Regions from separate parts of the Pseudarthrobacter sp. NPDC092202 genome, predicted to be linked through region 3. Evidence: predicted binding sites of a transcription regulator. Region 3 holds the regulator's gene; each other region holds the start of a gene.

Region 1 (4,783 bases), on a different contig from region 3:
AGCGATCCCTGGGACTTCATCCTTACCCCGGGCTAAGCCCGGAGCCGGTGGGTAAGCGGCGAGGCGGGGGAGCAGGGCAGGCGCTAGAGTCTAGGAAGCGCCGTCCAGGCGCCCGGCTCCGGCCGGAAGGGACCAAGCGGAGGTAACAGTGGCGAAGGCAGCACCGGCGGAACAGTTGAAGTTGCTTGGGCTGCAGGGGCTGGATGCCAAACTGAAGTCGCTCGCGAACCGCCGCCGCGCGCTGGAAAACGATCCGCGCATCAGGGACCTTCAAGCTGCCCTCTCCGTGGCCAACGGTGAACTGGGCGCGGCGAAAGTTGCCGTCCACGACGCCGAAGCCGAACTCAAGCGTGCCGAGGCGGACGTGGAACAGGTTGCCTCGCGCATCCAGCGGGATGAGGCCCGGCTGAACAGCGGCACCGGCCTGTCCAAGGACCTGGTGGCCCTCCAAAAGGACATTGCCTCGCTCAACAAACGGCGCTCGGACCTGGAGGACATTGAACTTGAGGTGATGGAGCGCCTTGATTCCCTGCGGGCCACCCAGGCCCGGCAGCAGGGGATAGTGGACGACATCCAGGGATCCTTCGGTACCATCCGCGCCGAACTGGACGCGGACCTGGCCACGGTGGAGGCGGAAGCCAGCGGTCTCCGCGCCCAGCGCACCGAATTCGCTGCCGGCCTCGAGCCGGGCATGCTGGCGATCTACGAAAAGACATTGGCCAGGCGCGGGGTTGGCGCCGCCAGGCTCTTCCACGGCACCTCCGAGGCGTCGGGCATGAAGCTCAGCCCGGGCGACCTTGCTGAAATCAAAGCCGCTGCTGCCGACGACATCGTCTTTTGCCCGGACTCCGGCGCCATCCTGGTCCGGTCCGACGAGTGGGCCTGACTTAAGTAAGTAGCGTTAGGTGTCGTTTTGGCGGCTCATAACGACACTTAGCGCTACCTGGTTGGGGAGGGGCGGGGAATCAGCCCGGCAGGATGATGTTCAGGGCGTGCGGCTTGCGGGCGGAACCGTCCACCAGCTCAGCGTCCCACTTTTCGCGGGCCGCTTTCAGGAGTTCCGACGGCGTTGCCGGGGCCTTTCCGCGCCGCACCAGCAAATGCCTAGCCAGTTCGCCCCGGGTGTGCTTGGCGAAGTGGCTCACCACCTTGCGCACTCCATTGACGTCGGTAAACACATTGACCGAGACGGTCTGCGCCGCCGGCGGCGCCCATGCCGCCGCGTAAGTGCTGGAGCGGCAATCAACCAGCAGGTGCCCTTCCACTGCAGCGGCAAGGGCCCCGCTAAGCTGCGGCTTCCAGAACGGGGCGAGGCGGCCGACGTCGGGCAGTGATGTGCCCATGGACAGCCGGTAAGCGGGCACGCTGTCGCCAAAACGGATGGCGCCCCAGAGCGCGGAAACCACCACCACGGACTCGTTGGCCTTGCGGCGCTGCCCAGCCGTGAGGGTTTTGTAGCCCAGGGCGTCATACAGCACGCCCGAATAAATCCGGTGGGCGGGAGCCGCCGGTTCGGCATGAAGCCGGGTGTTGCGCCGGACGTCATCCTTCAGCGATGCCCCCACACCCAGCAGCGCGAGCGCATCCTCGTGGGCGCTCACCGTTCCCAGCGCCTCAAGCACTTTGGCGCGGCAGGAGTTCAACTCCGGGAAGCTCAGGGAAGGCCAGTCGACGGCGGAACCGCTGCCGGCGGGTGTCTTGCCTTCGGAAGGGGGAAGCAGAATCAGCACCGTCCGATCCTACCGGCGGCGGGAAAGTCCCAGCTCGCCGGTAGACTGGGGGTGGATGGGTTGACCAGGCGGCCGCGCGTCACGCAAGTGGCTCGAGGAACGTCCGGGCTCCGCAGGGCAGGGTGGTGGGTAACGCCCACTCGGGGTAACCCGCAGGCCAGTGCCACAGAGAACAGACCGCCTGGGTCGCGCCGGTTTGAAAGCGGCACGAACCAGGTAAGGGTGAAACGGTGGTGTAAGAGACCACCAGCTTCCCGGGTGACCGGGAAGGCTAGGTAAACCCCACCCGGAGCAAGGCCAGACAGGACACGTTTGAGGGCTGCCCGCCCGAGTGTCCGGGTAGGCCGCTGGAGGGCGCCGGCAACGGCGTTCGTAGATGGATGGCCGCTACTCCCGTGCCGGTAACGGAACGGGAGCACAGAACCCGGCGTATCGGTCAACCCATCCATTCTTTCCCGGTTTGACCTTGGACGATGGGTTGGGGATGCTGAACCGTGCCCGCAAATGATGACCCGCAAGACAACCCCGGTGCTCCCGCTCCGCAGCAGCTTCCCGGACGTGGTCAGCAGGCTCTTGCCCTTGCCGGATTCTTTTCGCTTTCGGTGGCCGCCTGGGCCGCCGCGTCGGTCCCCATCATCCTGCATTCCAGCGGCTGGTTTGCGGTGTCGGTAAAGGCCCCCTGGATGCCGCCGGGCTGGATGTTCAGGAGCATGTGGATGCTGCTGTACGTCGCGGTGGCGGTGGCCGCCTGGCTGGTCTGGCGCAAAGGGTTCCTCACGGGAGGCACCCTGGCGGGCTACCTCATCCAGCTGGTGCTCAACGCCGCGTGGCCGCTGGCGTTCTTCGGGCTGTTTCCGTTGTTCGGCGCCGCTGCCCTCTGGACGGCTTTCCTGGTGATTGGCGGCCTGGGGATATCTGTTGCGTTCCTCATCCTGCGGTTCGGTCCGGTCAGCCCTGCCGCGGGGCTGTTGATGCTTCCCTATCTGTCCTGGGTGGTTTTTTCGTCCAGCCTCAATCTCTATTCGGCCATCCACAATTGACAGGTCCCGCCGCGGCGGACCTCCCTGTGAGTGATTTCACTCGACTGGGGCCGTTTTGCGGAGGCCAGCCAACTTAGAATGGATCCGGACGCAGGAGTTCCTCCGCCGGAGTTGCGTTCGCAGCCGGCGGTTTTTCTTTGCGTAATCCAGGCGCCCGGGGGCCGACCCCCGTGGGCGCAGGTGCCCCTGCACAACATGTGGTGGCCGACAACCGTGTACGAGGACGTATGCGGCTGAACCGAGGAAGGTATTTCTGTGAGCCAGACGTCAGATTCTTGTCTTGATACGTGGATGGGCCGCGAGGCCCTCGCTGAGGCCATGATTCCGGTGATCGGCCGGCTGTACCGCGAAAACAACGTGGTGACCAGCATCCATGGCCGGAGTTTGATCAACAAGTCCACTATGAACATCCTCAAGGCGCACCGTTTTGCGCGCCGCATGAGCAAGGACGAACTCCTCCTGGAGGAGACCGCGCCGCTCCTGAACACCCTGGCCACCCTGGAGCTCGGAGCGGCAGCGATCGACATTGCACGGCTGAACCAGAAGTTCAAGGAAGAGGGCAACGGCGCCACCCTGGAAGAATTCCTCCGCGCGGAACTGGCCGACGTCGTAGGCAAGCGGGGCGGCGATGACCGCACCAGCACCGATGTGGTGCTTTACGGCTTCGGCCGGATCGGCCGGCTGCTGGCCCGCCTCCTGATCGAAAAGGCAGGCGGCGGCCACGGCCTGCGGCTGCGCGCCATCGTCGTGCGCAAGGGTTCGGACAACGACCTCTCCAAGCGCGCCAGCCTGCTGCGCCGCGATTCCGTGCACGGTTCCTTTGAAGGCACCATCCGGATTGACGAGGAAGCCAACACCATTACGGCCAACGGCGTCCAGGTGCAGGTCATCTACTCCGACAACCCGGCAACCATCGACTACACCGCCTACGGCATCAACAACGCCCTGGTCGTGGACAACACCGGGCGCTGGCGTGATGCCGAAGGACTTTCCCAGCACCTGCAGAGCAAGGGTGTTGCACGGGTGCTCCTGACTGCCCCCGGCAAGGGCGACCTGAAGAACATCGTGCACGGCATCAACCAGGGCACCATCGAGGACACGGACCAGATTGTGTCCGCAGCGTCCTGCACCACCAACGCCATCACGCCTGTACTTAAGGCGATCAACGACAAGTTCGGCGTGGTCCATGGGCATGTGGAGACCGTCCACTCTTTCACCAATGACCAGAACCTGATCGACAACTTCCACAAGGGCGACCGCCGCGGCCGGTCCGCAGCACTGAACATGGTGATCACGGAGACCGGCGCCGCCAAGGCAGTAGCGAAGGCGCTCCCCGAGCTGCTTGGCAAACTGACCGGCAGTTCCATCCGCGTTCCCACCCCGGACGTGTCCCTTGCCATCCTGAACCTGAGCCTGGAGAACGGGACCACCAAGGACGAGGTCAACAACTACCTGCGGGAAATGTCCCTGCACTCGGACCTGCGCAAGCAGATCGACTACATCGACTCGCCCGAGGTGGTGTCCACCGACTTCGTCGGGTCCCGGCGCGCGGGCATCGTTGATGGCCTTGCCACTATCTCGAACGACAAGAACCTGGTGCTGTACGTCTGGTACGACAACGAGTTCGGCTACAGCTGCCAGGTGGTCCGCGTCATGGAGGAAATGGCAGGCGTGAACCCGCCGTCGTTCCCGGCGAAGGAAAGCGCAGCAGCCCTCGCTGCCATCGCTGTCTAGGCTCCCTTCGGGTCGCTCCCGATTTCCCGGCTGATGGTGCTGGAATCAGCCGGGAAACGGGACCACACTGGTGGCATGGAAAATGATTCGACGCTTCAGCACGAGACAACCCTTGAGCACGCCCTTGACGTCGCCAAAGCCAACCACAAAGAGGCGGTCCGGCTGCTTGAGGGCGCCCGGGCCGCGTACAAAACGGGCGACGCCGGCGCGGACCGGGTGCGCCAGCTGGAAGGGCTGCTGGCAATAGCCGAGGAAGACCTTCGAAGGGTGATGCGGGAG
Region 2 (4,783 bases), on a different contig from region 3:
CGGCTCACCTGGCTTTGGCGATCTGCTGGAGGGCGCGGCCCAGTTCTGGCTGGCTGTAGACGAAGCCCGCGTCCAGCAGCTTCTCCGGCTGGACCCAGCGGCTCTTCAGGACCAGTTCCGTCTCTGTCCGGATCAGTACGGCACCGAGCCGCAGGAGCCAGGCAGGAGTGGGGATGCCGAAGCGTGCCCCGTAGGCCCGGCGGACCATGCGCATCAGTTCGCGGTTTGTCACCACATCCGGCGAAGCCACGTTCACCGGCCCTGTGATGTCCTTTCGCGCATGCAGGAAACGGACGCACCGGTACAGATCCTCCACATGGATCCAGCTGAATTTTTGCGTGCCTGGTCCCATCCGGCCGCCGAGGCCCAGCCGGGCCAGGTTCGCGAACGGCCGCAGCGCCCCGCCGCCGCGGCCCAGGACGATGGCGATCCGCAGCGGAATCTTGCGTGTCCCCGGCGCCACGGCGGCGTCGAGTTCCGCTTCCCAGGCACGGGCAACGTCCACCGAAAATCCTGTCCCGAGTTCGCCGTCGCCTTCCGACTGCGGGCGGTCGACGGCGTTGCGGTAGATGGTGCCGGTGCTCGCGTTGAGCCAGGTGGACGGCGGCTGCCGGCAGAGTGCGATGGCACGGCCAAGTGCCGCCGTGGTGGAAACGCGGGACTCCAGTATGGCGGCTTTGTTCCGGTCGCTGTAGCGGCAGGAGACTGAGCGTCCGGCGAGGTTGACGAGAAGTTCCGCGCCGTCCAACGCGCGGGCCAGGCGGACGTCGTCGTCACCCCACGCGGCTGATGGTGCACCCTTGGCTCCTCTGCGGCCAATGGTGCGCACGGTCCAGCCGTCCTGCTCGAACCGGGTCCGAAAATACCTGCCAATGAAACCGGACGCTCCCGCCAGTACCACCGTCCTGGTGCCGCTCATTTTTCCCCCAATGTGTTTGTTTCGGTTTAACCGCGGATGCTGCGGCCCAGGCTCAGGAAGTCGTCCAGGATCCTGCCCACGCCCGGCATTCGTGCCAGTGAGAGCCCCCGTGTGATCAGCGGGACGGCGCCATCCACCAGCCGCCTGGTCCGCTGCTGTCCTTCGGAGGTGTCGTAAACCCAGAAGAGGGTGACGGCCATATAGCAAAGCCACAGCAGCTCCGGAAGATCGGACCGCAGTTTTTTAGGTGCGGGAGGTTTCGCCGCGTCGACCGCCGCGCGGAAGATGGCCAGCGACGCCTCGCGGGCCGCCGTTGAACCGGCGGCGAAAGGATTTACCGGGGACGTGGGGCGGATGGCCGTAGCTATGAAGTCGCCGCCAAACCGGTGGTAGGGGGCCATGGCATCCAGGCCTGTGTGGAGGGTGGCCTTGAGCCGGCCGGTGAGGTCGGTAGCATCCTCGAGCGCTTCGGCAGCCCTGGCCGCATGCTCCGCCTGTACCTGCAGATACAGCTCCTGGACCAGGTCATCCTTTGATGCGAAGTAGTAGTAGGCATTGCCCACCGAGATGCCGGCCTCGGCTGCGATGGCCCGCATGGTGGTCTTGGCGAAGCCGATCTCCCGGAACATCCGCAGTGCGACGTCGGCCACCAGTTGGCGCGTCTGCTCGCTCTTTACGGTCATGGACTTCCCTCAATTTGAACGTGTTCAAGAAAAGTACCACATATTTGAACACGTTCAGATTGAGGCCCATCGCACTGCCGCACAGCGGCCGCTCCAGCAGTGGGAGAATTGGGGGACAGTGCTAATACAGCCGGTGTTCCCGCCCTTCGGGTACCGAGCGAACCACTACGAACGGACCTCCGCAATGACCCCAGCTTCAGGCCACCACGCCCTGCCCCAAACCCCTCCAGTTCCGGACCGCCCCCGGTTCGCCTCAATCGGCTCCCCGTACTTCGGCATCATGCTGGCGGTCATGGCCGTGGTGCTGATCCTGTCCAACATCGGGGCGTCCAAGGGCGTGGCCATAGGGCCGATTATCACGGACGGCGGCTTCTTCCTCTTCCCGCTGGCGTACATCCTGGGAGACGTCATCAGCGAGGTCTATGGCTTCAAGGTGGCGCGTAAAGCCATCCTCACCACTTTTGCGCTGTCCGTCTTCGCATCGCTTTGCTACTGGGCGATCATTGCCCTTCCCGGCTTCGATGACGAGTTCGGAACGTCCAAGCAGGCCGCACTGGAGGGTGCGCTCGGCCCGGTCCCGCAGATTGTGCTGGCATCGCTGCTGGCCTTCCTGGCCGGGCAGACCATCAACTCCTGGATCATGGTGCGGATGAAGGCGCGCTCCGGCGAGAAGTCCCTGTGGGCCCGCATCATGGGCTCCTCGGTGGCCGGCGAGTTCGTGGACACCCTGATCTTCTGCAGCATCGCCGCCTCGGTGATCGGAATAACGGATGCCGCGACCTTTGTGAACTACGTGGTGGTGGGCTTTGTGTACAAGACGCTGGTGGAGTTCATCCTGGTCCCGGTGACGTCGCTGGTGATCCGGTGGGTGAAGAAGCGGGAACCCAGTTACGGGGTCCCGGCGGCAGCGGTGACGAACGCCGCTTAGCCGCCGCCCGGCGTCGTACCTTCCCCCTGCAGCGGGATCGCCGGAATGCTGCGGGCTCGCCGGAACGCACCGGCGAACTCGCCTTGTTCCGGCGATTTGGGCGACGTGCTACCGCCGGAACGCGCCGGCGGGTCAGCCCTTGAGCGTCCCGTCGAGCAGGGCCCGCAGCTCCCGGAAGTGCCGTTCCGTCGCCTCCTCGTGGAAGGCCGACGTGTCAGCCATGGAGTAGCCATGGGACGCGCCGCTGTAGACCTCGTTGCTATGCGCAAGGCCCGCCGCGTCGAGAGCCGCCCCCAGCCGGGCGACGGCGTCGGGCGGCATGCTTTGGTCATGGTCGGCGTGGCCGAACACGAACCGCGCCTTCGCCCGGCCCAGCCCCAGGTGCGGGCTGTCCGGCTCGTCTGTTGCCAGCCCTCCGCCGTGGAATCCGCCACAGGCTGCCACCACTTCCGGGTGTGCCGTGGCGGTGCGCACCGCGAGCCTGGCGCCCATGCAATAGCCAAAGGCTCCGACCGGACCCGGCGCAACGCCGTCGAGCGTTCCCAAGGCCGCCACCCAGGCATCGATGTCCGGCAGCGCCTTGTCCGTGGTGAGGCGCCCCACCCGGGGAAAGGCCACCTTGCCGGCAGCCTGCCTGCCCTCCGGCGTGGCCATGTCCCCGCGCGGCGCCAGTTCCGCCGCTGTCCCTTCGCGGTAGAAGACGTTGGGTGCCAGGACCACATAGCCCCAGTCGGCAACGCGCTGGGCCATGTCCCCGATGCGCGGCCGCAGGCCGAAGGCGTCCATGTACAGGATGACGCCGGGGAACGGGCCGGTGCCCGTGGACGGGCGCGCCACCAGGGCATGGGCGGTGCCTTCAGCGGCAGGGATCTGGATCAGCATCGGCTCAGGATACCGGAGCAATGTACGACGGCGGTCCTCCGGGGGCGTGCCGCCGCTTGCCAGGGCGTGCGCCCGCAGGCTACGAGTAGTACTGCCCCAGCGTCTCCGCCTTGAAGTCGAAGAAGGTCCCGTCCTCGATGGCCAGGCGGGCATCATCCACCATCTTCACCACGAACCGTTCGTTGTGGATGGAGATCAGCGTGGCGGAAAGCATCTCCTTTGCCTTGAAAAGGTGGTGGATGTAGGCCCGCGAGTAGTTGGTGCAGGCGTAGCAGTCGCAGCCGTCCTGGAGCGGGCCGAAATCGCGCTTGTACTTGGCCCCGGAGAGGTTGAAGCGTCCCTGCGGCGTGTAGAAGGCCGAGTTTCGAGCCACCCGCGTGGGGGAGACGCAGTCAAAGGTGTCCGCACCGTTCTCGATGGCCGTGAAGATGTCGTCCGGCTCGGAGATGCCCAGCAGGTGGCGCGGCTTGTCCTCGGGCAGTTCCTCGTTGCACCAGCGGACGATGGTGCCCAGGTTCTCCTTCTCGAGTGCCCCGCCGATGCCGAAACCGTCGAACGGCATGGCGCCCAGGTCCCGGCAGGCCTTCCGGCGCAGGTCCTCGTACTGCGCGCCCTGGATCACGCCGAACAGGGCCTGGTACGGCTTGCCCGCCCGGGACGACGTCAGCCGGAAGTGCTCCTCGAGGCAGCGCAGCGCCCACAGGCGGGTGCGCTCCAGCGACTCCTCCTGGTACCTGCGGGAGTTCTGCAGGGTGGTCAGCTCATCGAAGGCGAACATGATGTCCGCGCCGATCTGGTGCTGCACCTGCATGGAAATTTCGGGGGAGAACCGGTGCCGGTCGCCGTTGAGGTGGCTCTTGAACCACACGCCGTCGTCGTCAATGTGGGCGAGGCGTTCCTTTCCGGGGGCGACGGCGTCATCCGGGCCGGGCGCGCCCGCGGCAGTAACGGTGTTCATGTCGATGACCTTCTTGAAACCCGAGCCCAGGCTCATCACCTGGAATCCGCCGGAGTCCGTGAAGGTGGGCCCGGACCAGTTCATGAAGGCACCAAGGCCGCCTGCCTCGTCCAGGATGTCCGCGCCCGGCTGCAGGTACAGGTGGTAGGCGTTGGCCAGCACAGCCTGCGCGCCGAGGTCCGCTACGGCCTCGGGCAGCACCGCCTTGACGGTGGCTTTGGTTCCGACGGCGATGAACGCCGGGGTCTGGATTTCACCGTGCGGCGTGGAGATGGTGCCGGTCCGTCCCAGGAACTGGCCGCCGTTGGAGGCAACCTGGGCAGCGGATGGCGGGCAGCTCTCACCGAGGCGGGTGCCCACCCGGAAGGAGAATTCCGCCTGCCGGTCGGTGGCGGCGCCGGCCGCAGTCCACG
Region 3 (4,783 bases):
TTTACGTCATTGTAAGAATCTGTCAGTTGTTCAGTTCGTAGCTCTGTCCACGAACAATTTCCATCAGACAGGTACTGCATCTAGTTTGTAAGGAACTTACGTGGGTTCAGTTATTAAGAAGCGTCGCAAGCGTATGGCCAAGAAGAAGCACCGCAAGCTGCTTCGCAAGACCCGTCACCAGCGCCGCAACAAGAAGTAGAGATACTTCGAACAGCGCGGAAATGCCCGTCGCCTTCCGAGGCGGCGGGCATTTCTTTGTGCTGGCACCCCAACCTAGATGCGCGGGCCGCGCATGCGGGCGAAGCCCTTCCAGAGCCCGTAGACGGCGCCGCCGGCCGTTGCGGCTTTGAGCCCGAAGGTGGCCGCGCGCCGGCCGGACCGGAAATCGTAGACCGGCCAGTTGTTGTCCCGGGCGTGCCGGCGCAGGCGGGCATCCGGGTTGATGGCCACCGGGTGGCCCACCAGCGTCAGCAGCGGAATGTCGTTGTAGGAGTCGCTGTACGCCCAGCAGCGCTTGAGGTCCAGGTCCTCGGCGTCGGCCACGGCCTGGACGGCAACCGCCTTGGCCGAGCCGTGCAGGATGTCACCCACCAGCCGCCCGGTGTACATGCCTTCGGAAATTTCGCCTACGGTCCCCAGGGCGCCGGTCAGTCCCAGGCGGGTGGAGATCACCGTGGCCACCTCGATGGGGGTGGCCGTCACCAGCCACACCCGCCGGCCCACGCGCAGGTGCTGCTCCGCCAGCGCTTTGGCGCCGGGCCAGATGCGGGAGGCGATCATCTCGTCGTAGACCTCTTCGCCGAGCGCCTTGATGTCATCCACCGTAATCCCTGCGGCCAGCGTCAGTGCGGAGTCACGGACGGCATGGACATCGTCCATGTTTTCCCCGCGGGCCACGAACTTGAACTGCTTCCACGCGAAGCCGGCGGCCTGGGCCATGGTGAACGCCCCGCGCTGGTGCATCTTCCTGGCAACGTGGAAGAGGCTCGCGCCGCGCATCAGGGTGTTGTCCACATCGAAGAACGCCGCCTCGCCCGGTTGCGGCGCAGCAACCGGCTTGGTGACTACGGCAACGTACTTCTCCTCGGGCATGCAGTCGAGTCTAGTCAATCCGCTGTTCAATCCCGGTTTAGCCTTGTTCCCACAGGCCCGGCGTCGCGGGTGCCGTGGGAACGGGGCTACGGTTAAGGCATGGCCACACCCCGCGTTGTCCTGATCACCAAGGCAGACTGCCACCTTTGCGAAGACGCGCGCGACGCCGTCAGCCGGGTTACGTCCTCGCTGGGACTTCAGTGGTCCGAGGAGTTGGTGGACAACCAGCCGGAACTCCGTGAACGCTACGCGGAAGAAATCCCGGTGGTTCTGGTGGACGGGGTGCAGCGCGATTTCTGGAAAATCGACGAAGCCCGGCTGGAACGCGTGCTCCAGCGGGCCATGGCACAGTAGGGGAGCAGCACCCGGTATGGCGCGGTCCAGAGTCTTCCCTGCATCGGTGGCACCTGCTTTGATGGCATTGCCGGTTGGGCCCTAGAGTGGAGTCACAACGCGATGCGAGGGAGGGGCTGGTGGCTTCGCTGGATTCAACCCCCCAGGCTGTCCCGGACCTGCCGGAACCTGCGGGCACGGCAGCCAAACAGATTCCGCCCGCTGCAGTGGCCCGGCTGACCCTCTATCTTCGTGCCCTCAATACACTCCTGGCAGAGGGAGTGGAACGGGTCTCCTCAGAATCCCTTGCCGAAGCCTCAGGCGTCAGCTCCGCAACGCTCCGCAAGGACCTCTCCCACGTGGGCTCCTACGGCACCCGCGGAGTCGGTTACGAGGTGCAGTACCTGAGCCGGCACATCGCCGCTGCCTTGGGACTCACCCATGACTGGAAAGTGGCCATCGTCGGCGCCGGCAACCTGGGCAAGGCCCTCGCACGGTATGGAGGCTTCGAATCCCGGGGCTTCGACGTCGTGGCCATCTTTGATGCGGACCAGATGGTGGTGGGCAACGAGGTGGGCTGGCTGCGCGTCAGCGACGTGGCGGATCTGGAAACGGTGCTGCACCGCACCGGGGCCAATATGGTGGTCCTTGCCCTTCCCGCCTCGGTTGCCCAGGATGTGTGCGACCGTGTGGTGGCGGCCGGGGTCCGCAGCGTCCTGAGTTTCGCCCCGATCATGCTCCAGGTCCCGGAGGGCGTGAACCTCCGCAAGGTGGACATGGCAACGGAACTGCAGATCCTGGCCTATCACGCACAACGGGCGCAGGCCCCGGGGCAGACCGCCTAGATTCCGTCAGCGGCTGGTCCCGGTGCCCACGCCCGAAGGGTGGGAGTGCTTGGGGTTACCGGCCGTACGGGTTCCCCATGTTGCCGCCGTATGGGTTGGCGAACGGCTGCTGGCGGCGGAAATACGGAGCCGAGGCCGGCAGGTAGAGCAACACAATGGCCGCAATCCCCAGCAGGGTGCCGATGGTTGCGAAGCTGGGCGGGCCAAAGAGGCCGAAGATGGACAGTGCCGCGAAGACCGTGCCCGGGATCCGTGCCCAGTTCTTGCCCTTGCGGACGAAGAACGCCACCAGCAGGTAGAGGGCAAGGCCGATGATGGCAAACACCACCAGGGTTCCGGCGATGACGCCCTTCATATCCTCGTACGTGACTCCCGCCCCGCTGCCCTCGATCTGGGTCTCAAAGGCGTCGCGGAACATGGGATCGTCCAGCGTGGTCAGGCCGGTCAGCATCGAAATGACAAAGATCGCGGCGGAAGCGATCAGCAACCAGAAGGAGATGTTGACCATCTGGGGAACGCCGGTGCTGCCGGTCGGCTGCGGCTGCTCGGAGGGATACTGCGCATAGGGGGACTGGCCATACGGCTGCTGGCCGTAGCCGGGGGCCGCGGGCGGGTTCTGCCCGTACTGCGGCGGGTTCTGGCCGTACTGGGGAGCGCCGGACTGGCCGTACTGCGGCGGGTTCTGCCCGTACTGCGGTGCGTTCTGTCCATACTGCGGGGTTCCGGACTGCTGCCCGTACTGGGGCTGGTTTTGGCCATACTGCGGTGCGTTCTGGCCGTAGCGCGGAGCCTCGCCGCCGGACTCGGGCTCGTTCGGAACGGGAGGCGGGACGGGGGGAGTGCTCATGGGCGGTCCTTTTGCGTGTCGGGTTCCAGGTAGGTCGCCGGGCTCGGTCCTGTCCCCTACCCCCAGCATCACTTAAGTCAACCGTACCCCCGGGCGGGCTCCTTGTGGGTCATTCGGAAGAGGTATTCCGGCCCGAAACCGCTGCGAACCATGCCTGGGAATTCGGCAGCCACAGAAGGACCGTTGCCGCCAGGCTGACAAGGAAGGCTGTCCAGTTTCCGGCACCCTGCCCCATGCCTGCCGCCGTATTCACCGCGGCCAGGACCAGGGTGATCCCAGCCAGTACCGTCAGGGCCACCCTGGCCCACTGCCGGCCGGCCTTCATCTTGACCGCTAGAACCATCTGCGCGGCCCCCACGGCAGCGCCCAGCAGCATCAGTGCGACGACGGCTGCAGCGGCCGCGGGCGCTGCGGCAAAGAGCACCAGGGACGCCAGCATCCCCAGGAGTCCGCCCAGCAGGGCAAGGACCCCTCCCACAAACCAGATCCAGAACGAGACCTTAATCTCGGTGGGCCGGGCGGTAACGGAAAACAGCTCGGCGAAACCGTTCCGGGGTCCGCTGGGAGAGTTGCTCATGGCGTTCACTGTAGTCCCGTCCCTGGACACCCGCGGCGTGACGGTACTGCGCGCTGGCGGTGAAGAGCGGTGCGCTTAAAGGACGGCACCCCGGCGCCGGACTGCGGGAGTCCAGGGCCGGGGTGCCAATGAGGGAAAGAATTATGCCGCGGGAGCGATGAAGGCGAGCTCGAGGTTGATGGCAACCTTGTCGCTGACCAGGACGCCGCCGGTCTCCAGGATGGCGTTCCAGGTCAGGCCGAAGTCCTTGCGGCTGATGGTGGTCTCGGCGGAAACGCCTGCCCGGGTGTTGCCGAAGGGATCAACAGCCACGCCGTTGAACTCGGTGTCCAGGGTCACGGGGCGGGTGACGCCCTTGATGGTGAGGTCGCCGGTCAGTTCGTAGCTGTTGCCCTTGGCCACCAGGCCGTTGGAGACGAAGGAAATCTCGGGGAACTTCTCCACGTCGAAGAAGTCCTCGCCCTTGACGTGTCCATCGCGGTTGGCGTCGCCTGAATCGAAGCTGGCGGTGTTGATGGTGGCGTTGATCCTGGCGCCGGTGACGTCCTCGGGGAGGTCCAGGGTGGCGGCGGCTTCGGTGAACTGTCCGCGGACCTTGCTGATGCCTGCGTGGCGGACCGTGAAGCCGATCTCGCTGTGTGAGTTGTCGAGGGTCCAGGTGCCGGTGGTGATGTCTGCGGGAAGTGCCATGGTGATTGCTCCTTGGATAGGCGTGCTGTCGGGGATGCTGTTGAAACTTCATCTGTTGAAGTATCAACTAACTGCTGCATCCAGTATAAACATGCATTTGCATGTTTTGTTCCCGGCTTCGGAACATTTCTTCAAAAACTTCAGTTCTACTCTTTGTAGAAGCTTCGCCGGGAGATTTCGGATCGCACGCCATCTTTGAGAAACTGGTAAACATGCCCCAAGCCACTGTCCATTTGCTCCGCCACGGCGAGGTCCACAATCCCGACGGCGTTCTCTACGGACGGCTGCCCGAATTCCACCTCTCCGAACTGGGGCAGGAGATGGCGCGCACGCTCGCCGAGCACTTCAGCCGCCGCGCCGCCGACGGGGCCCGGATCACCTACCTCGCCGCCTCGCCGC

Evidence for each region. The regulator Rex, encoded in region 3, represses fermentation and respiration genes when NADH is low (regulators of the CRP and FNR family bind a similar motif). The targets are predictions, from matches to a motif close to CTTGTGAANNNNTTCACAAG.
Region 1: the regulator Rex is predicted to act here: its motif matches at 2,794-2,813, upstream of ACIQF4_RS06150 (glyceraldehyde-3-phosphate dehydrogenase).
Region 2: the regulator Rex is predicted to act here: its motif matches at 1,644-1,663, upstream of ACIQF4_RS19160 (queuosine precursor transporter).

Annotation. Positions count from the first base shown of each region.
Region 1 covers NZ_JBIVRG010000002.1:588,180-592,962, reverse strand. The annotation lists gene ACIQF4_RS06175 (Nif3-like dinuclear metal center hexameric protein) at 1-36, shown strand, start outside; gene ACIQF4_RS06170 (zinc ribbon domain-containing protein) at 149-886, shown strand; gene ACIQF4_RS06165 (YaaA family protein) at 966-1,730, opposite strand; RNA gene rnpB (RNase P RNA component class A) at 1,787-2,178, shown strand; gene ACIQF4_RS06155 (TspO/MBR family protein) at 2,225-2,770, shown strand; gene ACIQF4_RS06150 (glyceraldehyde-3-phosphate dehydrogenase) at 3,026-4,504, shown strand; gene ACIQF4_RS06145 (hypothetical protein) at 4,580-4,783, shown strand, end outside.
Region 2 covers NZ_JBIVRG010000018.1:369-5,151, forward strand. The annotation lists gene ACIQF4_RS19150 (TIGR01777 family oxidoreductase) at 5-919, opposite strand; gene ACIQF4_RS19155 (TetR/AcrR family transcriptional regulator) at 946-1,602, opposite strand; gene ACIQF4_RS19160 (queuosine precursor transporter) at 1,787-2,530, shown strand; gene ACIQF4_RS19165 (dienelactone hydrolase family protein) at 2,663-3,412, opposite strand; gene tgt (tRNA guanosine(34) transglycosylase Tgt) at 3,492-4,730, opposite strand.
Region 3 covers NZ_JBIVRG010000004.1:294,854-299,636, forward strand. The annotation lists gene ACIQF4_RS09475 (30S ribosomal protein bS22) at 101-199, shown strand; gene ACIQF4_RS09480 (HAD family hydrolase) at 274-1,092, opposite strand; gene ACIQF4_RS09485 (glutaredoxin family protein) at 1,192-1,446, shown strand; gene ACIQF4_RS09490 (redox-sensing transcriptional repressor Rex) at 1,566-2,270, shown strand; gene ACIQF4_RS09495 (hypothetical protein) at 2,326-3,117, opposite strand; gene ACIQF4_RS09500 (hypothetical protein) at 3,227-3,694, opposite strand; gene ACIQF4_RS09505 (YceI family protein) at 3,836-4,384, opposite strand; gene ACIQF4_RS09510 (histidine phosphatase family protein) at 4,597-4,783, shown strand, end outside.